DNA from 3 places in the Bradyrhizobium genosp. L genome. Region 2 is predicted to be linked to each of the others. Evidence: predicted binding sites of a transcription regulator. Region 2 holds the regulator's gene; each other region holds the start of a gene.
What was found. Region 2 encodes PhoB, which activates phosphate uptake and scavenging genes when phosphate is short. Its sites were predicted from a motif close to TGTCATNNANCTGTCAT; they were not measured.
Positions count from the first base shown of each region.

Region 1: a site for PhoB is predicted at 4,263-4,279, ahead of IC762_RS01500 (alkaline phosphatase D family protein). Genes of this name have one in related genera too.
Region 3: a site for PhoB is predicted at 2,332-2,348, ahead of phnC (phosphonate ABC transporter ATP-binding protein). Genes of this name have one in related genera too.

Region 1 is NZ_CP061378.1:311,704-318,685, reverse strand. Features, by position in the region: gene IC762_RS01525 (SDR family oxidoreductase) at 1-393, opposite strand, end outside; gene IC762_RS01520 (NADPH:quinone oxidoreductase family protein) at 498-1,478, shown strand; gene IC762_RS01515 (YkvA family protein) at 1,606-1,995, opposite strand; gene IC762_RS01510 (4a-hydroxytetrahydrobiopterin dehydratase) at 2,070-2,375, opposite strand; gene IC762_RS01505 (TAXI family TRAP transporter solute-binding subunit) at 2,587-3,993, shown strand; gene IC762_RS01500 (alkaline phosphatase D family protein) at 4,348-5,898, shown strand; gene IC762_RS01495 (IS4 family transposase) at 5,947-6,982, opposite strand, start outside.
Region 2 is NZ_CP061378.1:6,799,846-6,806,827, reverse strand. Features, by position in the region: gene pstS (phosphate ABC transporter substrate-binding protein PstS) at 1-497, shown strand, start outside; gene pstC (phosphate ABC transporter permease subunit PstC) at 740-1,738, shown strand; gene pstA (phosphate ABC transporter permease PstA) at 1,743-2,588, shown strand; gene pstB (phosphate ABC transporter ATP-binding protein PstB) at 2,585-3,403, shown strand; gene phoU (phosphate signaling complex protein PhoU) at 3,508-4,224, shown strand; gene phoB (phosphate regulon transcriptional regulator PhoB) at 4,379-5,089, shown strand; gene IC762_RS32410 (GcrA family cell cycle regulator) at 5,265-5,780, opposite strand; gene IC762_RS32405 (aspartate aminotransferase family protein) at 6,295-6,982, shown strand, end outside.
Region 3 is NZ_CP061378.1:1,983,364-1,990,345, forward strand. Features, by position in the region: gene IC762_RS09295 (DUF1045 domain-containing protein) at 1-439, opposite strand, end outside; gene IC762_RS09300 (alpha-D-ribose 1-methylphosphonate 5-triphosphate diphosphatase) at 445-1,617, opposite strand; gene IC762_RS09305 (chloramphenicol acetyltransferase) at 1,614-2,273, opposite strand; gene phnC (phosphonate ABC transporter ATP-binding protein) at 2,466-3,281, shown strand; gene phnD (phosphonate ABC transporter substrate-binding protein) at 3,357-4,286, shown strand; gene phnE (phosphonate ABC transporter, permease protein PhnE) at 4,363-5,247, shown strand; gene phnE (phosphonate ABC transporter, permease protein PhnE) at 5,253-6,092, shown strand; gene phnF (phosphonate metabolism transcriptional regulator PhnF) at 6,202-6,927, opposite strand.

The DNA of each region.
Region 1 (6,982 bases), 910 kb from region 2:
GCGGCGGCCGGCCGCAAGCGTGCAATACAGCGTGCCGTGCAAGGTCGGACCGAGGATGGCGTCCGCCGCGCGGAACGACAGATGCTCGGTCTGCGCGATGAAGGTTGCGGCAGCATTGTTGACGAGCACGTCGATCGGCGCGTCCTGCCAGACCCGGTCCATCATCGCCTCGACCGCGGCGCCATCGCGGATATCGCAGCGCGCCGTCGCCACTTTGGCGCCGAGTTCGCTGCGGAATTTCGCGGCGGTCTCATCGAGCAGTTGCTGCCGCCGGCCACAGATGATCAATTCGGCGCCGAGCTCGGCAAAGCGGCGGCCCATCGCGGCACCGAGGCCGGAGCCGCCGCCGGTGATCAGGATGCGCTTGTGTGCCAGCAGGCCCTTTTCAAACATAGTTTGATCCCTCCGCTTTGTATTGTCGCTCCGCGCCAAATCCGGCATGAAGATTGAGGTTCAAGATTCTGCAGCCTTTTTGCGTCCGAAACTCAGGTGTGTCCATGAAAGCCATCCTCTGCTCGCAATACTGTCAACCCGACGATCTGGTGCTGGCTGACATTCCCGATCCGGTGGCCGCCCCGGGCGAGGCCGTGATCGCGATCAAGGCCGCGGCGCTGAACTTCTTCGACATCCTGATGATTCAGGGCAAGTACCAGATCAAGCCGCCGTTCCCGTTCTCGCCGGCCGCCGAAGTTGCCGGCGTGATCGAGAGCGTCGGCGAAGGCGTCCCCGATCTCAAGGTCGGCGACCGCGTCGTCGCCTCATGCGGCCACAACGGCGCGCGCGACAAGATCGCGCTGCCGGCGAACACCATCGTGAAGATCCCCGACAATCTCGATTACGACCGCGCCGCCGGCATCATCATCATCTACGGCACCGCGCTGCATGCGCTGGAGGATCGCGCCAGCCCGAAGAAGGGCGAGACGCTGGCGGTGCTCGGTGCGGCCGGCGGCACCGGTCTTGCGGCGTGCGAGCTCGGCAAGCTGATGGGGCTGAAGGTGATCGCCTGCGCCTCGTCGGACGAGAAGCTCGCCTTCGCCAAGCAACATGGCGCCGAGCTGACCTTGAACTACGCCACCGAAGACCTGAAGGAAGGCCTGCGCAAGCTGACCGGCGGCAAGGGCGCCGACATCGTGTTCGATCCGGTCGGCGGCGCCTATGCCGAGGCCGCGCTGCGCTCGACCGCGTGGGAGGGCCGCTTCCTGGTGATCGGCTTTGCCGCCGGCGAGATTCCAAAAATCCCGCTCAACCTCGCGCTCTTGAAGGGCTGCGATATCCGCGGCGTGTTCTGGGGCGCCTGGGCGCGGCAGAACCCCGAGAAGAACCGCAAGAACCTCGAGAAGCTCGTGCAGTGGACCGCGGAAGGCAAGATCTCCTCGCATGTCGACCGCACCTTCCCGCTGTCGCAGACGGCAGAGGCACTGAAAGTGCTCGCCGGCCGCAAGGCCATGGGCAAGGTGATCCTGCATCCGGGCAGCTGAGCCGCCGTAACGCGCTCACCTTACCATCGCCGTCATCCTGAGGTGCTCGCCTCTTCGGCGAGCCTCGAAGGATGCACGGCCCGGCTGGTGGCCGATTCATCCTTCGAGGCTCGCAAGAGCTCGCACCTCAGGATGACGGGTCAGGAGACTCGGCCGTGCCCCGCTTCAACGCCGCACGCGCCGCGTCACGATGCTCCGGGGTGATGTGGCTGGCCACCATGCGGATCGCAGTGGCGAGCACCGCGGCGTCATCGGTGAAGCCGAGCACCGGCAGCATGTCCGGCACGAAATCGAACGGCAGGATGAAATAGGCGATGGCGCCCAGCAGCGCCGCCTGGACGTGGCGCGGCGTCTGCCGGTCGAAGGCGCAGTAGAACGCGGCCAGCAAATCCTCGGCGAACGGCAGCCGGGCCGCGACCTTCTTGAACTTGATCCAGAAGCGGCGGCGCACGCTTTCGCGGTCCTGCGCCAGCCGGTCGGCAGGCTCAAATCCCACGCTGTGTTCGGTCGTTGCCATCGCGAAATTCCTCGACGCCGCACCGCGGCGATCGATGCGAATCTGGGGATGTCGGCCAACCGGCGCAAGCCTGCTCAGCTCACCCCGAGCTGCCGTGCGATCGCGTTCATGGCCTTGGCGAGATCGATGTCGCGCTTGGTCACCCCGCCGACGTCGTGAGTGGCCAGCACGACCTCGACCGTTTTGTAGACGTTCTTCCATTCCGGATGATGGTCGTTCTTCTCGGCGACCAGGGCAGCACGGGCCATGAAGCCGAAGGCTTCGTTGAAGTCCTTGAACACGAAGGTCTTTGCGATCGCCTCGCGTCCCCCGACGTCCGACCAGCCCGCCAGCTCCCAGAGCGCGGCCTTCCTTGCTTCCGCCGACAGCCGTTCGACCATGGTACCCTCCCGTTTAACCCGACCTTAGCCTAACGATCAGCCGGCGGCATCGGATCCATGCCGAAATTAAGGCCGAAATCGCGTCCTATCGCCGCTGGTAACCATGACGGAGATGTAACATCTGTCGGTTCAGGAATTTGCTACACATAGGGGATGTAAGCACGTTGGCAGTTTTTCCGAGACTGAACCCCGACGATCGTTCGCGAGATCGATGACCGACGGCCCCGCCAGCCTATCTCCCAAGCCGCTGCGCTCAGCGAGGCAGCGGCTGATCTTCGTCGTGGTCGCCGGCCTGCTCGCGATCATCGGCATCGGCACCGCAGCGTATTATTTCGCGGTACGTCCGGTGACCTTGCGCATCGCGGTCGGCCCCGCCAACAGCGACGATCTCAAGGTGGTGCAGGCGCTCGCGCAGGCCTTCAACAACCATCAGCAGCACAGCCAGGTGAAGCTGCGCCCGGTTCCGACCGACGGTGCCATCACCAGCGCGCAGACCCTCGCCGACGGCAAGGCCGATCTCGCGATCGTCCGCGGCGACCTCGACGTGCCGAAGAACGCACAGGCGGTCGCCACGCTGCGCAAGAATGTCGTGGTGATGTGGGCCCCTCCCGTGAAGGGCAAGGGCCGCAAGGCCGCGAAGATCACCAAGATCTCGCAGCTTGCCGGCCGCAAGATCGGCGTGATCGGCCGCACCCAGGCCAACGTCAATCTGCTGAAGCTGATCCTGACGCAATACGGCGTCGACCCGATGAAGGTCGAGATCATTCAGTTCCCGGCCAATGAGGCCGCCGAAGCGATCCGCAACCAGAAGGTCGACGCCTATCTCGCGGCGGGCCCGGCCAACAGCAAGATCACGATCGACGCGATCGCCGCCTCGAGCCGCGACGGCGGCGAGCCGACCTTCCTGCCGATCGACGCCGCGGAGGCAATCGCGCAGAATCATCCGGCCTATGAGGCCGCCGACATCCCCGCCGGCTCGCTCGGCTCCGCCGACCGGCCCGAGGAAGAGATCAAGACCATCAGCTTCTCGCATCACATCGTCGCCCGCAGAGGCCTTTCGGATTCGACGGTCGCTGCCTTCACGCGGCAATTGTTCGCGGTGCGGCAGCAGCTGAAGAACGATTTCCCGCTCGCCGCCAAGATCGAGACGCCCGACACCGACAAGGACGCCACCATCCCGGTGCATCCCGGTGCTGCCGCCTTTGTCGACGGCGAGGAGAAGACCTTCCTCGACCGCTACAGCGATTACATCTGGTGGGGCCTGATGGCGCTCTCGGCGATGGGCTCGGCCGGCGCCTGGTTCGCCGGCTATCTCAAGCAGGACGAGCGCAACACCAACACCTCGCAGCGCGACCGCCTGCTCGAAATGCTGAAGACCGCGCGGCAAAGCGATTCGACCGAGGAGCTCGACCAGATGCAGGCCGAGGCCGACGACATCCTGCGCCACACGCTGTCGTGCTACGAGCACGGCGCCATCGAAGAAGGCACACTGACCGCCTTCAACATCGCGCTCGAGCAATTCCACAACGCCGTCGCCGACCGCAAGGCGCTGCTGGTGAGCATGCCGCAGAATCTGCAGCGCGCCGCGACGCAGTTCAGGGCGGCGGGTTCGGTGTAGGCTTCGACTGCACAGAGTTCATGTCTCTCCTGTGAGGGACGCACTTGCGGCAGGGTTCCCTCTCCCCTTGCGGGAGAGGGTTAGGGAGAGGGGTGCCACACGGCGTACTCTCTCGATGTGCGCTTCGACGATGCGTGGGTGAATTGCGAAGACGGTGCCCTGATCAAAACGCTCTCGCCCGGGGCTTACCCCTCTCCCCAACCCTCCCCGCAAGGGGGGGAGGGAGCCTGACGAGCGTGCTCACCTTACGCACACGACAGCCTCGTCCCTGTAATCTCGCCGTCATAGAATCTTTCTAGGTCTTTGCCCGCTTGCGGGCGCATTGGCGCGTTCGCGCTCCTGAGGAGGCTTCCCATGACGATCCGGTTCTCCCGCCGACGCTTTCTCTCCACTGCGGCTGCGACCGGCGCCGGCCTGATCGCGATGCCTTATCTCTCGCGCGCGGCCGACCGTCCCGCGATCACCCATGGCGTGCAGTCCGGCGATGTCGGGGTCGACGGCGGCGTGGTGTGGGCGCGTGCGGATCGTCCGTCGCAGATGATGGTCGAGGTCGCGACCACCGAATCCTTCAAGGATGCCCGCGCGCTGCCGCCGATCGCGGCGCTGCCGGAAAGCGACTTCACCGCCAAGATGCTGCTGGAGAACCTGCCGTCGGGCCAGGACATCTTCTATCGCGTCCGCTTCCGCGACCTCGCCCATATCGACGTCACAGGCGAGCCCGTGGTCGGCCGCTTCCGCACCGCGCCGAGCGACCGCCGCGACGTTTCGTTCGTGTGGGGCGGCGACGTCGCCGGCCAGGGCTGGGGCATCAATCCCGACGACGGCGGCATGGTGACCTTCGCCGCGATGAAGAAGCACAATCCGGATTTCCTGCTGCACTCCGGCGACACCATCTACGCCGACGGCGTGATCCCGGCCGAAGTGAAGCTGCCCGACGGCAAGGTCTGGAAGAACATCACGATCCCGGAGAAGGCCAAGGTCGCCGAGACGCTCGACGAGTACCGCGCCGCCCACAAGTACAATTTCCTCGACAGCAATGTGCGCGCCTTCAATGCCGAGGTGCCGATCTTCGTGCAGTGGGACGATCACGAGGTGACCAACAACTGGTCGCTGTCGAAGCAACTGCCGGCGACCTACAAGGAGCGCGACATCACGGTGCTGGCCGCCCGCGCCGCGCGCGCCTTCCACGAGATGTATCCGATGCGCGAGAGCATCGTCGAGCCGGGCCGCGTCTATCGCACGCTGAGCTACGGTCCGCTGCTCGACGTGTTCATGCTCGACGAGCGCAGCTATCGCGGCCCGAACGGTCCGAACCTCCAGGAAGCCTACGGTCCGGACGCCTATTTCATCGGCCCCGACCAGCTCGCCTGGCTGAAGCGCGCGCTGCTCAATTCGCGCGCCACCTGGAAGGTGATCGCCTCCGACATGCCGTTGTCGCTGATCGTGTACGATGATGCGACCAACAAGAAGGGCTCGGAAGCCTTTGCCCAAGGCGACGGCCCGGCGCGCGGCCGCGAGCTCGAGATCGCCGACATCCTGCGCTTCATCAAGACCGCGGGTATCGTCAACACGGTGTGGCTGACCGCCGACGTGCATTATGCCGCCGCGCATTACTACGACCCGAACAAGGCCCAGTTCCAGGAGTTCGACCCGTTCTGGGAATTCGTCTCCGGCCCGCTGCACGCCGGCACGTTCGGCCCGAACGAGCTCGACAACACGTTCGGCCCCGAGGTGAAGTTCGTGAAGGCGCCGGGCGAGGCGAACCAGAACCTGCCGCCGTCCGCCGGCATGCAGTTCTTCGGCCACGTCAAGATCGACGGCAAGAGCGGCCAGATGCGGGTCGCGCTGCGCGACCGCGTCGATGCCGAGCTGTGGGCGATCACGCTCGATCCGAAGCCGGTGTAGTCAGTCGGTCGAATGCGCCGTAACGACTTCTTACCTCTCCCCCTTGTGCTAGGGGATTCCCGGATTTTGTGACTGTGTAGCAAGGGCATAGCCGTCGAGTGTTGCGGCAAGGCGGTTCCAGCCGTCGCGCATGGTCTTTGGTCCTGGAGGCTTGTAGTAGCAATTCCATCCGCCGAGACGGGCCGCGATCCATGAGACGAAGGCAAGCGAGCCGATAGGATGCGGGTTTTTCTGCCGTAGCGTTTTGCCCTCGAGCTTTTTTGACAGGTGCTCGAGCGCGACGGCGAAGCTTTCGTCAATGACATCGGTTGCCGGGCGGAGGCTGCCGTCTCTGGCATCGACAAGCTGGATCGTCCGAATCGCGCCAGCGAGCGCGATGGCGGTCAGATTAAACATCCGCTCGGCGTCGACGACTTGGCTGTCGTCGAGGGCCAAGCCGTCGCTCTTGAGGGCGCGGAAGACTTGTTCGATGCGCCAGCGCAAGCGATAGAGGCGGACGACGTGTTCAGCCTCGGTCGCACAAGTGACGGTGCGGGTCGTGAGTAGGCGCCACAACAACGGCGTCTTGCCTGACGGCGCATCGACCTCTCGTGCTTCCACCAAGGTGAGTTCGACGCTGCCGGCCGCCTCGGATTGCCCCAGACTTTGTGAGCGGGCGATGTGCACCGAGCCCGCGCGGAGTTCGACGGTCGCGACGCGCCCTTTGTCACCAGGCCCGCGCGGCGCCACGCGGACCTCGCTTCTGCTCAGCACTTCAGCACTGGCAAGCGCCCCAAAGAGCGTTCCCCCACCGAGCAAAGATCGATCCTGACCGGCGCGCACGATCAGATCGAGCCGCTCCGGTTTGCGGGCAAACAGCAGGTAAATGTCGCTTTCGCGATCGGCCACCATTGTCACCTCGGCGGCATCGGACAGCACGCTTGCCGTGGCCTGACAGCCCAACAGCCAACGCGCCGATTCCTTATCCTCGATCGCGCGATTGCGGCGCGACGTGACGCGATCCGCAGACCGCGTCCAGATCGCCGCATCGACAAGACCGACCACGGCTTCGCTTTCGATATCGACGGCAATCACTGGATGGATG
Region 2 (6,982 bases):
TCAGCGCGGATTGGAAGAGCAAGGTCGGCTCCGGTACGGCCGTCGAATGGCCGGTCGGCGTCGGCGCCAAGGGCAACGAGGGCGTGGCCGCCAACATCGGCCAGACCAAGAACTCGATCGGCTATGTCGAGTACGCCTATGCCAAGCAGAACAAGCTGACCTACACCGCGCTGGTCAACAAGGCCGGCAAGACCATCCAGCCGACCAACGAAGCGTTCCAGGCTGCCGCCTCGAATGCCGACTGGGCCAACGCTCCCGGCTACTTCCTGATCCTCACCGACCAGCCCGGCGACAAGTCCTGGCCGATCGTCGCTTCGACCTTCGTGCTGATGCACAAGGAAGCGACCGACAAGGCGGCGTCGCTGGAAGCGCTCAAGTTCTTCAAGTACGCCTTCGAGAAGGGTGCCAAGCCGGCTGAAGAGCTCGACTACATCCCGATGCCCGACTCGGTCATCAAGCTGATCGAGAAGACCTGGTCGGCCGACATCAAGAGCTAACGCGCTCGCGACAAGACAACGAACCTTTCCCTCTTCCTTCCTCGGAAGGAAGAGGGGCGGGACTTCCGGAAGGCTCTCGTGATTTGAAGTTACGGCCGCTCGCAGGCGTTCCCTCGCGCCAGGACGAGTTCACCGAACTCCGAGCTCACCGAACTCCGTGCCTTCACCGGGATGGAAGGCCTGATCGGCCCGACCATCCAGGCCACGAAATGTAAAGCGGACAGGGGATCAGCGTGGTAGATATGGCCGTTCAAAGCGACACGAGCAACGTGGTCGACGCTGTCGGACCCTATGACCGTGCCAGGGCGCTGAGTGCATTCAAGCTCGGCGATCTCACCTTTTATTGGATCACCCGGATTTCCGCGATTTCGGTGCTGCTGATCCTCGGCGGCATCATCATCTCGCTCATTGTCGGCGCCTGGCCGGCGATGCACGAATACGGCTTCGCGTTCCTGACCACCCAGCGCTGGGCGCCTTCGGCGGATCCGCCGGTGCTCGGCGCGCTCGGCCCGATCTACGGAACCATGCTGACCTCGGTGATCGCGATGTTGATCGCCATTCCGGTCGGTCTCGGCATTGCCGTGTTCCTGACCGAGCTGTGCCCGCAATGGCTGCGCCGCCCGATCGGCATCGCCATCGAGCTGCTCGCCGGCATCCCGTCCATCATCTACGGCATGTGGGGCTTCTTCGTGCTCGGCCCGTTCCTGGCCAACACGTTCCAGCCGTTCATCATCCGCGTCTTCGAGGGCGTGCCGGTGCTGGGTGCGGTGTTCGGCGGACCGCCGTCCTATCTCAGCCTGTTCAACGCCGCGCTGATCCTCTCGATCATGGTGCTGCCCTTCATCACCGCGATCTCGGTCGACGTGTTCAAGACCGTGCCGCCGGTGCTCAAGGAAGCCGCCTACGGCATGGGCTGCACCACCTGGGAAGTCGTCCGTAACGTCGTGATCCCCTACACCAGGGTCGGCGTGATCGGCGGCATCATGCTGGCGCTCGGCCGCGCGCTCGGCGAGACCATGGCGGTGACTTTCATCATCGGCAACTCGTTCCGCATCTCGTCGTCGATCTTCGCGCCGGGTACCACGATCTCGGCGGCGATCGCCTCCGAATTCGCCGAGAGCGACGGCCTGCACCAGTCCGGCCTGATCCTGCTCGGCCTGCTCCTGTTCGTGCTGACCTTCTTCGTGCTGGCCGGCGCGCGGCTGATGCTGCTGCGGCTCGAGAAGAAGGCGGGGAAATAACGCCATGAACCCGATCTACAAATCCCGCCGCCGCAACGACATCGTGATCCGCGCCCTCTGCGTCGCCGCCGCGCTGTTCGGCGTCACCTGGCTGGCGCTGATCCTGGCCACGCTGCTCTATAACGGCCTCGCCGGCCTCAGCGTGCAGCTGTTCACCCAGAACACGCCGCCGCCCGGTTCGACCGAAGGCGGTCTTTTGAACGCCATCGTCGGCTCGGTCATCATGACCGTGATCGGGGTCGGCATCGGCGCGCCGCTCGGCCTGTTCGCCGGCACTTACCTTGCCGAATACGGCAAGCATGACAAGCTCACCTCGGTGATCCGCTTCATCAACGACATCCTGCTCAGCGCGCCCTCGATCATCATCGGCCTGTTCGTCTACGGCGCGGTCGTGGTGCCGATGCGCGGCTTCTCGGCGATCGCCGGCGCGCTCGCGCTTGCCGTCATCGTCATTCCGGTGGTGGTACGCACCACGGAGGACATGCTGCTGCTGGTGCCGAATCCGCTGCGCGAGGCGGCCTCCGCGCTCGGCCTGCCGCGTTCGCTGGTGATCAAGCGCATCGCCTATCGTGCGGCCCGATCGGGCCTGATCACCGGCGTGCTGCTGGCGACCGCGCGCGTCGCCGGCGAGACCGCGCCGCTATTGTTCACCGCGCTGTCGAACCAGTTCTTCAGCTGGGATCTGACCAGCTCGATGGCCAACCTGCCGGTCACCATCAACAACTTCGTGCAAAGCCCCTACGCCTACTGGAAAGAGTTGGCCTGGAGCGGCGCATTGCTGATCACCATCACCGTGCTCGCGCTCAATATCGGCGCGCGCGTCCTCGGTGCCGAAAGGGCCGCAAAATGACCGAACTTTCCATGTCGACAACCGCCACCAGCCAAGTTCCGCAGGTGCCGCTGCCGGAGGCGCCGCCGAAGGTCACGGTGCGCAACCTCAACTTCTACTACGGCGAGCACCACGCGCTGAAGAACATCAACCTGACGCTCGGCACCAACCGCGTCACGGCGTTCATCGGCCCGTCCGGCTGCGGCAAGTCGACCCTGCTGCGCATCTTCAACCGGATGTACGACCTCTATCCGGGCCAGCGCGCGGTCGGCCAGCTGATGCTGGACCAGACCAACATCCTCGATCCCAAGCTCGACCTCAACCTGCTGCGCGCGCGGGTCGGCATGGTGTTCCAGAAGCCGACGCCGTTCCCGATGACGATCTACGAGAACATCGCGTTCGGCATCCGCCTCTACGAGAAGATCTCGAAGAGCGAGATGGACGACCGCGTCGAGAAGGCGTTGCGCGGCGGCGCGCTGTGGAACGAGGTCAAGGACAAGCTGAACGCGTCGGGCCTGTCGCTCTCCGGCGGCCAGCAGCAGCGCCTTTGCATCGCGCGCACCGTCGCGGTGCGCCCCGAGGTCATTCTGTTCGACGAGCCGTGCTCGGCGCTCGATCCGATCTCGACCGCCAAGGTCGAGGAACTGATCCAGGAACTGTCCGAGGACTACACGATCGCGATCGTCACCCACAACATGCAGCAGGCGGCGCGCGTCTCCGACAAGACCGCCTTCATGTATCTCGGCGAGTTGATCGAGTTCGACGACACCAACAAGATCTTCACCTCGCCGAGCGATCGACGCACCCAGGACTACATCACCGGCCGGTTTGGCTAGCGCACGATCCGGAACGCCGTGGACCGGCTTTCCGATGACATCATGCTCAAACAGGGACATGAGATCATGGTCCGGCATGGATCATGGTTGAAGGAGACCAAGCGATGGCTTCTGAACATACCGCCAAGGCATTCGACAGCGACCTGCAGGAACTGACCCGCCTGGTCGCCGAGATGGGCGGCCTCGTCGAACGCATGATCACCGAGTCCGTGGACGCCCTGATCCGGCGCGACGTCGCGCTCGGCAAGCGCGTGGTCGCCGCCGACATCGAGATCGACAATTTGCAGCGCGTCATCGAGGAGCGCGCGGTGTTGACCATCGCGCGCCGCCAGCCGATGGCGATCGACCTGCGCGAGATCGTCGGCGCGATGCGGGTCGCCACCGACCTCGAGCGGATCGGCGACCTCGCCAAGAACATGGGCAAGCGCGTTGCCGCGCTGGAGAGCGATTTCCAGCCGCTGAAGCTGATCCGCGGCCTCGAGCACATGACCGACCTCGTGCTGTCGCAGGTCAAGTCGGTGCTGGACGCCTATGCCGCGCACGATCTGCCGGCGGCGATGAACGTCTGGAAGGGCGACGAGGAGGTCGATGCGATCTGCACCTCGCTGTTCCGCGAGCTGCTCACCTACATGATGGAAGACCCGCGCAACATCTCGTTCTGCATCCATCTGATGTTCTGTGCCAAGAACATCGAGCGGATCGGCGACCACGCGACCAACATTGCCGAGACCGTGTTCTACATGATCGAAGGACAACAGATCACCGACAAGCGTCCCAAGGGCGACATGACCAATTTCGCCACCACGGTGCCGGGTAACTAGAGCATGATCCGGAAAAGTGTGAAGCGGTTTTCCGAAAAGATCATGCTCAAACAAAGAGCTAAAGCGCGATGACGATTCAACCCAATCTCATCGCGCTTTAGCGTTTCGGTTGGCGTCCGGGTAACGGATCATCCCACAGAGAGAACTTAGACCGATGAGCGCACGCATTCTGGTAGTCGAAGACGAGGAGGCGCTGACGACGTTGCTGCGCTACAACCTCGACGCCGAGGGCTACGATGTCGAGACGGTCGGGCGCGGCGACGACGCCGACACCCGGCTGAAAGAGCGCGTCCCCGATCTCGTGGTGCTCGACTGGATGCTGCCGGGCCTCTCCGGCATCGAGCTGTGCCGCCGCCTGCGGGCGCGGCCCGAGACCAAGCAGCTGCCGATCATCATGCTGACCGCGCGCGGCGAGGAGAGCGAGCGCGTGCGCGGGCTCGCCACCGGCGCCGACGACTACATCGTCAAGCCGTTCTCGGTTCCGGAGCTGCTCGCCCGGGTCAAGGGCCTGCTGCGCCGCGCCAGCCCGGAGCGGCTCGCAACCGTCCTGACCTATGGCGACATCGAACTCGACCGCGAGAAGCGCCGCGTCGCGCGCTCTGGCCGTCCGATCGATCTCGGGCCGACCGAGTATCGCCTGCTCGAATTCTTCCTCGAACATCCCGGCCGCGTGTTCAGCCGCGAGCAGTTGCTCGACAGCGTCTGGGGCCGCGACATCTACATCGACGAGCGCACCGTCGACGTGCATATCGGCCGCCTGCGCAAGCTGCTCAATCCCGGCCGCGAGCAGGACCCGATCCGCACCGTCCGCGGCGCCGGCTACGCGCTGGACGACCGTTTTGCGAAGGCCGAGCCGCAGCCGTAAGGCTGCGTGCGGCTAAACCGCACAAACTCCGTCGTCCCGGCGAAAGCCGGGACCCATAACCACAAATCTTGATTGTTTGAGCGCGCTGTGGCCGCAGCCTCGGCATAACCACATGCGCCGGTGGTTATGGGTCCCGGCTTTCGCCGGGACGACGTCATCAATGTATCGCTTGCGATTACTTGAGCTGCGGCTTGTTCGACGGCGATCGGCGACGATCGGCAGCCGGCTGATAGGCGATGCGCGAGTGGTGGGCGCAATAGGGCAGGCCGCCGAGCGCCTTGCCGCCGCAGAAGAAGAAATCCGGGCTCGAGGGATCGCCGACCGGCCAGTGGCAGGTCGCCTCGTTCAATTCCAGCAGCGACAGCCGCTGGCTCATCGGCACCACGTTGTCGTAGGCGATCGGATCCGGCTCCATCTCGACCTCGAAGGCGTGCGCCAGCGCGGTGTTGCCGCGCGAGACCGGGCGCGACACCCGCATCATGTGCTGGGCGGGGCGGGCCTTGCGTGGCCGCGGCGCCGCCGTCGAGGGTGCCTTGGCGCGGCCGGACAGGCCAAGCCGGTGCACTTTGCCGATCACGGCGTTTCGCGTCACATTGCCAAGTTCGGCTGCGATCTGGCTGGCCGACAGGCCGGATTCCCAGAGCTTCTTCAGCTGCTCGACGCGATCGTCGGACCAGGTCAATACCGTCATCGCATTCTTCCCTTCGCGGTGCGCCGGCCAGTCATCGGGGCGGCGCTGCGGGCCAAAATCGTCGTAAAAATCCCTGCGGTCAGAATCCCTTAACCCTCGCCGGGCGCTGTTGCGCCTGAACGTTCACGCGAGAAACAAAGGCTACTTAAAGGGGTCCAGTACTGCCGCACGAGATGTCGTACCCGACAGGCCAAACGCTACAATATGGCGTGACTCTGGCGCAAGAGTCCGCGGCCGCGCGTCCACATGTTCCCACACAGTTAAGCATTGCAGTGCGGTTTTTCCACCGCACCGGACTATCCCGGATTGCGCGCGTCTCGCTTCGCCGGGCAGTCGCCTCGGGGCGATTGACACGGACCGGCCGCAGCATAGAATGCCTGCCACGTGCCGCCCGCAAAGCGGCACGTTTTGTTTTCCGAAGCTGGCCGTTGCTGCGCCGGCGTCAAGGCGCGCGGCAATCGTCGGCATAAAACCGTCCGTGCAAACCGTCTGTGCCAACCCCTTAGTGATCGCCATGACCAACAGCGTCCCGTCGCATCTGCTCCCCGTCTTTGCCAGGGTCGATCTCGGCTTCGAGCGCGGCGAGGGCGCCTGGCTGATCGCAACCAATGGCGACCGCTATCTCGACTTCACCTCCGGTGTTGCGGTGAACGCGCTCGGGCACGCCCATCCGCACATGGTCAAGGCGCTGCAGGAACAGGCGACCAAGCTCTGGCACATGTCGAACCTGTTCCGGAGCCCGGACGGCGAAGTGCTCGCCGCGCGGCTCTGCGAGCAGAGCTTTGCCGACTTCGTGTTCTTCTGCAATTCGGGCGCGGAGGCGATGGAGGGCGTGATCAAGCTGGTCCGCCACTATCACTTCTCCAAGGGCCATGGCGAGCGCTACCGCATCATCACCTTCGAAGGTGCCTTCCACGGCCGTACGCTGGGAACGCTCGCAGCGACCGGCGCGGCCAAATATCTCGAAGGCTTCGGCCCGCCGATGGACGGCTTCGACCAGGTGCCGCACGGCGACATCGAGGCGGTGAAGAAGGCGATCGGGCCGCACACCGCCGGCATCCTGATCGAGCCCGTGCAGGGCGAGGGCGGCGTGCGCGGCGCGCCGCAGGCCTTCTTCAAGGCGCTGCGCCAGCTCTGCGACGAGCACGGCCTGCTGCTCGCCTTCGACGAGGTGCAGACCGGCATGGGCCGCACCGGCGAAT
Region 3 (6,982 bases), 2.6 Mb from region 2:
TGGCCGGATTGCGCCGCGCCCGATCGTCCGCCGTCAGCGGCGCGCGGAAGCCGTCGAATTCGGTGACGCAGTCGGCGGCGAGCCGTTCGAGCTCGTCGGAGCGCCTGGCCGGGATCACCGCGATGAAGCCGCTGATCGCGTCGACCACCGGCTCGATCCGCGGAATGGGGCGGCCGCGATCTGCGAAGGTGGCGCAGGCCGCGAGCAGATCGGCTTCGTGCGTGCCGTCGGCAAGCGCCATCGGCGCCTTCAGCGTGGCATGGAAACCGTATTTGCGCGGATCCCGCGTCACCTCGCGCCAGTCCGGCGCGACGCCGTCGGGGAAGGGCACGTCGGCGCCGGAGGCGGCGTCGTAGCCCAGCATTGTGGAGCCGAAGCGATGCAGCGCGCTGTCGGGCGACGGCGCGTAGTAGATCGCGTAGCGCGGAGTGCTGGCCATCGCTGCTACGCCGCCGCAACCGACTTGCGCGCCGCGAGCGAATGGACGAGGCAGCTCGCGTCAGCCAGATGCACCAGCCTCCCGGCCGCGATCACGGCGACGACGCGCGGCCGTAGCGGCAGCTTGTCGTCGACGATGATGATGTCGGCGCGGCGGCCCGCGGCGATCACACCGCGGTCGGCGAGTCCGGCAGCGCGCGCCGGTGCCGACGAGATCAGGTCCCAGGCCTTGGCGAGCGGCAGGATGCCGTCGGCAGTGAGTCGGAATGCGGCGAGCAATTGTGCCGGATAGTAGTAATCGGACGCCAGCACCGAGCAAAGGCCCTTGGCGATCATGTCGGAGGCCCTGGTCCAGCCGGTGTGGCTGCCGCCGCGCACCACATTCGGCGCGCCGAACACGATGAAGTCGCCGGCTCCCGCGGCATCGCGCGCGGTCTCCTCGTTGATCGGGAATTCCGCGATAACAGCGCCGAGCGCGCGAAACTCCTGGCGCATCGCCGGACTGTTGTCGTCATGCGAAAGCATCCGCACGTTGGCCGCACGCGCGGCCGCGGCAAGGCGCGCGATCGAAGCGGGCACGTCAGGACGCCGCGCGACGACCTGGTCGAGCAATTCGCCGACCGCCTCGGGCGAAAGCCCGGTCCGCTCGGCGAGTTGGCCGCGCTTCTTCGGCTTGACGTTGCTGTGGTCGTTGAAGGCGAACAGGTCGATACGGCCTTCGCTCAGCCACTCGATGATCTCGCCCTCCGCCTCGAGATTGTGGGTCTCGTGGCGCAGATGAAAGCGGGTATCGGCGGCAAGCTGCGGCCGCAGCGCCTCGATCGCATCGAGCAGCTTGCGCGCATTCTCGGCGCTGCGCAGGCCGGGCTCCCACGACCAGGTCGTGCCGTGGAACACGGTGGTGATGCCATTGGTGATCACCTGCCGGTCGCTGTCGATCAGGGCCACGTCGGTCGGAAAGTCGACACCGGGACGCGGCATCATCTGGCGCTCGAAGGCGTCGCCATGCAGGTCGACGATGCCGGGCAGCACCAAGAGGCCGCGAGCATCGAGATGCAGCGTGGCGCGGCCCTGCTCGGCGTCGAGCGCGCCGAGGTCGCGGCCCGCGGTGCGTAGCGAGGTCTCGACGAAGGCCCCATCAATCAACGTGCGGCCGCCCTCGATGAAAATGTCAGTCACGATGCGGCACTCCGCTGTTTGTTGTGTGATGAGGCCTCGGCCTCGTATCTGTCGAGGAAGTCTTCCACCGCAAGCTTGCGGAAATCGGGCAAGGCGCGTCGCAACGTCTCGTGATCCCAGTCCCACCAGGCAAGCGCGGTGAGGCGATCCGCGATCGCTTCGGAGAAGCGCCGCTTGATCTGCCGCGCCGGATTGCCTGCGACGATCGTATAAGCCGGCACGTCCTTGGTCACGATCGCGCCGGCGGCGATCACCGCGCCGGTTCCGACGTTACGGCCGGGCAGCAGGATGGCGCCGTGACCGATCCAGACGTCATGGCCGATATGCACGTGATGCGCACGTCGCCAGTTGAAGAAGTCGACATCGTCGCTCTCGCCGGGAAAATAGGCGCTGGCGCGGTAGGTGAAATGCGCCTGCGTCGCGCGGTGCATCGGGTGATTGCCGGGATTGATCCGGGTCATCGCCGCGATCGAGCAGAACTTTCCGATCGATGTGTAGGTGATCTGGCTGTCGTTCACGACATAGGAATAGTCGTCCATGCTGACTTCAAGCAGGATCGTGCGCGCGCCGACCTCGCTATATTTGCCGAGTTTGCTCTCGCGCACCGATGCAGTCGGGTCGACGGTCGGCACGACCGAGAGAGATTTTCCGGCCATCTTGGCCTCCGCAAATCATTGCCGTTTCGGGGGAGCGCGCTCCTCATCCGGATGCTTGGTGACAACATCATGACGTTGCGATGACGGCAAGAGGTGGGGTGTGGACGATCGCCGCACCGCGGCACTCTCGTCACATAACTGTTAAGCACCGGGGATAGCGATGGCCCAAACGCGGCGCGGTTGGAGCATTGCATGCTGGTGGTGGATGGTTTGACGTGCCGTTTCGGCGCAAAAGCCGCAGTCGACAATGCATCCTTTTCGATCGCGCCGGGCAGTTTCGTCGGCGTGATCGGCCGCTCCGGTGCCGGCAAGTCGACATTGCTGCGCATGATCAACCGTCTGGCCGATCCGACCTCCGGCCGCATCCTGTTCGAAGGCACCGACGTCACCGCGCTGCACGGCAAGGCGCTGCGGCAGTGGCGGGCGCGCTCGGCGATGATCTTCCAGCAGTTCAACCTGGTCGGCCGGCTCGACGTGTTGACCAATGTGCTGATGGGGCGGCTGGCGCAGATCCCGTCCTGGCGCTCGCTCGGCCAGATCTGGCCGGAGCACGACAGGGCGCTGGCGATGTCGGCGCTCGAGCAGTTCGATATCGCGCAGCTCGCCGCGCAACGTGCCGATCAGCTCTCGGGCGGCCAGCAGCAGCGCGTCGCGATCGCGCGTGCGCTGGTGCAGGAGCCCGACATCATCCTCGCCGACGAGCCGATCGCCTCGCTCGATCCACGCAACACCAAGATCGTGATGGATGCGCTGCTGCGCATCAACAAGCATTTCGGCATCACCGTGCTCTGCAACCTGCACTCGCTCGATCTGGCGCGCAGCTATTGCGACCGCCTGGTCGGCATGGCGGCGGGCCGGGTGGTGTTCGATGGCGCCTCGGCGGCGCTGACCGACCATGTGGCCCGCGAGCTCTACGACCTCGAGGCCAATGACGTGATGGGCGCGGCGCCGTTGCCCGCGCCTGCCGGCGTAACTGCTCCGGCGCTCGGCTCCGCCGCAGCGGCCTGAGTGTCGCATTTCTTGGAATCTGAGGGCGGCCGGGCATTTCGCCCGGTCAACAGGTACCACACTGGAGGGGTTACCATGATCACTCGTCGCATCGTGCTGGCCGGCGCTGCCGCGCTGGCCTTCGCCGGCTCGGCTTCGGCCGAGGACTGGAAGACCAAATATCCGGAGATCACTTTCGCGGTGGTCCCGGCCGAGAACGCCTCCGGCGTCTCCGACCGCTTCGCTCCGTTCGTGAGCTATCTGTCGAAGGAACTCGGCGTCAAGGTGGTCTTGCGCGTCGCCAATGACTACGCTGCCGTGATCGAGGGCCAGCGCGCCGGCAACATCCAGATCGGTTATTACGGCCCGGCGTCGTTCGCCCGCGCCCGTCTCACCGGCGTCAAGACCGACGCCTTCGTGATCGACGTCAACTCCGACGGCTCGAAGGGCTACTACTCGGTGTTCTACGTGCTCGCCAAGAGCCCGTACCACAAGATCGAGGACCTCAAGGGCAAGAACCTCGGCCTGGTCGACCCCAACTCGACCTCGGGCAACAACATGCCGCGCTTCAAGCTGAACGCGATGGGGATCGACCCGGACGCCTATTTCTCCAAGGTGGTCTTCACCGGCAGCCACGAGAACGCCGTGCTGGCGCTGGCGCAGGGCACCGTCGACGTCGCCGCCAACTGGTGGAACGCTGATGACGACTCGAACCTCACCCGCATGCTCAACAAGAACATGGTGAAGTCGGGCGACGGCACGGCGCTGAAGAAGGAAGACTTCCGCATCATCGTGAAGTCCGACCTCATCATCAACTCGCCCTACGCCTATCTCGAGAGCCTGCCCGATGACATGAAGGCCGCGATCAAAAAGGCCTTCCTCGAGGCTGACAAAAAGGATCCGGAAGCCTTCAAGAAGCTCTCCGACGGCAAGAACCAGCCGTGGGCGCCGATCACCAGCGCCGACTACGACAAGACCATCGACCTGATCAAGTTCGTCGACAATCTCCGCAAGAAGGCGTCCTGATCGCGCGACCAGTGAATGGGGCCGGGTTGGACGACCCGGCCCTTTTTCGTTGATCCCTCAACCAGATTGGTCCGCGATGGCGACGGCTGTATCCATCCTTCCGGCCCCGCAGCTTGCGGTACTCAACGACGCCTATCGCAAGGCGGTGGCGCGCAAGCGGCTGAAGGCGACGCTGGCGGCCGCCGTGTTCTGCGCGGCGCTGCTGATCGCGGCGGTCGGCGCGGAAGTGGACCTGCGCACGCTGTTCACCTATTTGGGCAATTTCGTCAGCTATTTCGACCGCATCATGACGCTGGATTCCGGCGCGCGGGTCTGGACCAATCCCGTCGAGTGGTTCTGGGGCTTGAAGAAGTGGCTGCGGCTGCTCGGTGAGACGATCCTGATCAGCTATGTCGGCACGCTGATCGGCGCGGTGTTCGCCTTTGCGCTGAATTTCCTTGCCGCGCAGAACACCTCGCCATCGTCCTGGCTGCGTTTCACGGTGCGGCGCCTGCTGGAATTCGCCCGCACGGTGCCCGGCATCGTGTTCGCGCTGATCTTCGTGATCGCGTTCGGCCTCGGGCCGATGGCCGGCGTGCTCGCGATCGCGATCCATTCGACCGGCGCGCTCGGCAAGCAGTTTTCCGAGATCGTCGAGAATGCCGACATGAAGCCGGTCGAGGGCATCCGCTCCACCGGCGCGAGCTGGCTATCCTGCATGCGTTTCGCGGTGCTGCCGCAGGTCGTGACCGGCTATGCCAGCTATGCGCTGCTGCGCTTCGAGATCAACGTCCGCGAAGCCTCCGTGATGGGATTCGTCGGCGCCGGCGGCATCGGCCAGGAGTTCATGGTCGCGATCCGCAAGTTCTACTATTCGGACGTCAGTGCCATTCTCGTCACCATCATCATCACGGTCTTCATCATCGACATCTCGACCGGCTGGCTGCGCGGCCGGCTGTTCGGCAAGGAGGCACGCCATTGAGCCAGATGCCGAAGCCGGACACCGACGAACTGCGCGCGAGATACCCTGATGTCTTTGCGCGGCCTGCCGCGGCGCGGCTGGCGACGCCGGCGATGATCGTGGCCGCGCTCGCGATCTTCGCGTTCGGTTTGGTCGACCTCGACTTCTCGCCGTCGAGGCTGATCTCGGGCGTCAGCCAGCTCGGCTGGATCAGCATGATGATGATCCCGCCGAACCCGGGCTCGTCGTTTCCACTCTACATTCAGGCGATGGGCGAGACGCTGTCGATCGCGCTGCTCGGCACCACGCTGGCCGCGGTGCTGGCGCTGCCGGTCAGCCTGCTCGCGGCACGCAACATCATCCCGTCGAACCTGATCCGCTTTCCGGTGCGACGCTTCCTGGATTCGATCCGTGGTGTCGATACGCTGATCTGGGCGCTGGTCTGGATCAACGTCGTCGGCCTCGGCCCGTTCGCCGGCGTGCTCGCGATCATGGTCTCGGATTTCGGCGCATTCGGCAAGCTGTTCTCCGAGGCGATCGAGGCCGCCGACCGCAAGCAGGTCGAGGGCATCAAGGCCTCCGGCGGCAACGCGCTGCACGAGATCCGCTTCGGCCTGCTGCCGCAGGTGCTGCCGGTGATCGCGGGACAGGTGCTCTACTTCATCGAGTCGAATACGCGCTCGGCGACGATCATCGGCATCGTCGGCGCCGGCGGCATCGGCCTGCAGCTCGCCGAGCAGATCCGGGTGCTGGAATGGCAGAAGGTGTCGTTCCTGATCCTGATGATCCTGATCGCGGTCGCCGCGATCGATTTCATCTCGAGCAAGCTGCGGTTCGCGATCATCGGCCAGCGGGCGGTGGCGTAGCCCTGTAGGGTGGGCAAAGGAGCGTAAGCGACGTGCCCACCATTCTGGCTCGGTGCTCGGGTAGGTGGGCACGCTTCGCTTTGCCCACCTACGATAGCTCGACGGTTCGTCAGCTATTCTCCACCAAGAACTCCACCCGCTCCGCGGCGAAGCGCGAGCGCTTGGTCACCAGGGGCTGGCCTGCGGGATCGACGTCGGTGGCATCGACCACCAGCACGGGACGGCCGAGCGGCAGTTCGAGCCGGGCGGCGTCGGCGGCGTCGGCGATGGCCGCGGTGATCCGGGTCGAGGCGCGCCTGTAATCCTTCACGTCGTAATGCGCCAACAGCTTGGTCATCGAGCGGACGTTGGCGAACACATTGCCGGCATCGGGAAAGCGGTCGGCTGACAGCCAGGTCGTCGAGACGCAGATCGGCGTGCGGTCGGCGAGCCGCACTGCCTCGATCCGGATCAGCGGCGCGCCGATTTTCAAGCCCAGCGTGCGCGCGATGTCGCGGTCGGCGACGTCGCTGCTCGCATCGATCAGCTGCCCGCGCGGCTCGTGGCCGCCGGCGCCGACGATCTCGGAAAATCGTGTGCGGGAGCGCAAGGGATACGCGAGCCGTTGGGTTTCGACATAGGTGCCGCTGCCGCGCTCGGCGCGGACCAGGCCGCGCTCCGCCAGCGCCGCCAGCGCCCGCCGCACGGTGTGGCGGTTGACCCGGTAGGTCTCGGCGATCTCCATCTCGCCCGGCAGCTTTTCGCCCGCAGCGAAGCGGCCGTCGGCAATGCCGCGCTCGATGCCGTCGGCGACCTGCCGCCACAAGGCGACGCCGGAACTTTCCTGCATGCTCATGGCGCCGTGATAGCCAGAAATCGTCGATTTGTCACGAAACAGTCATGGCGTTTGG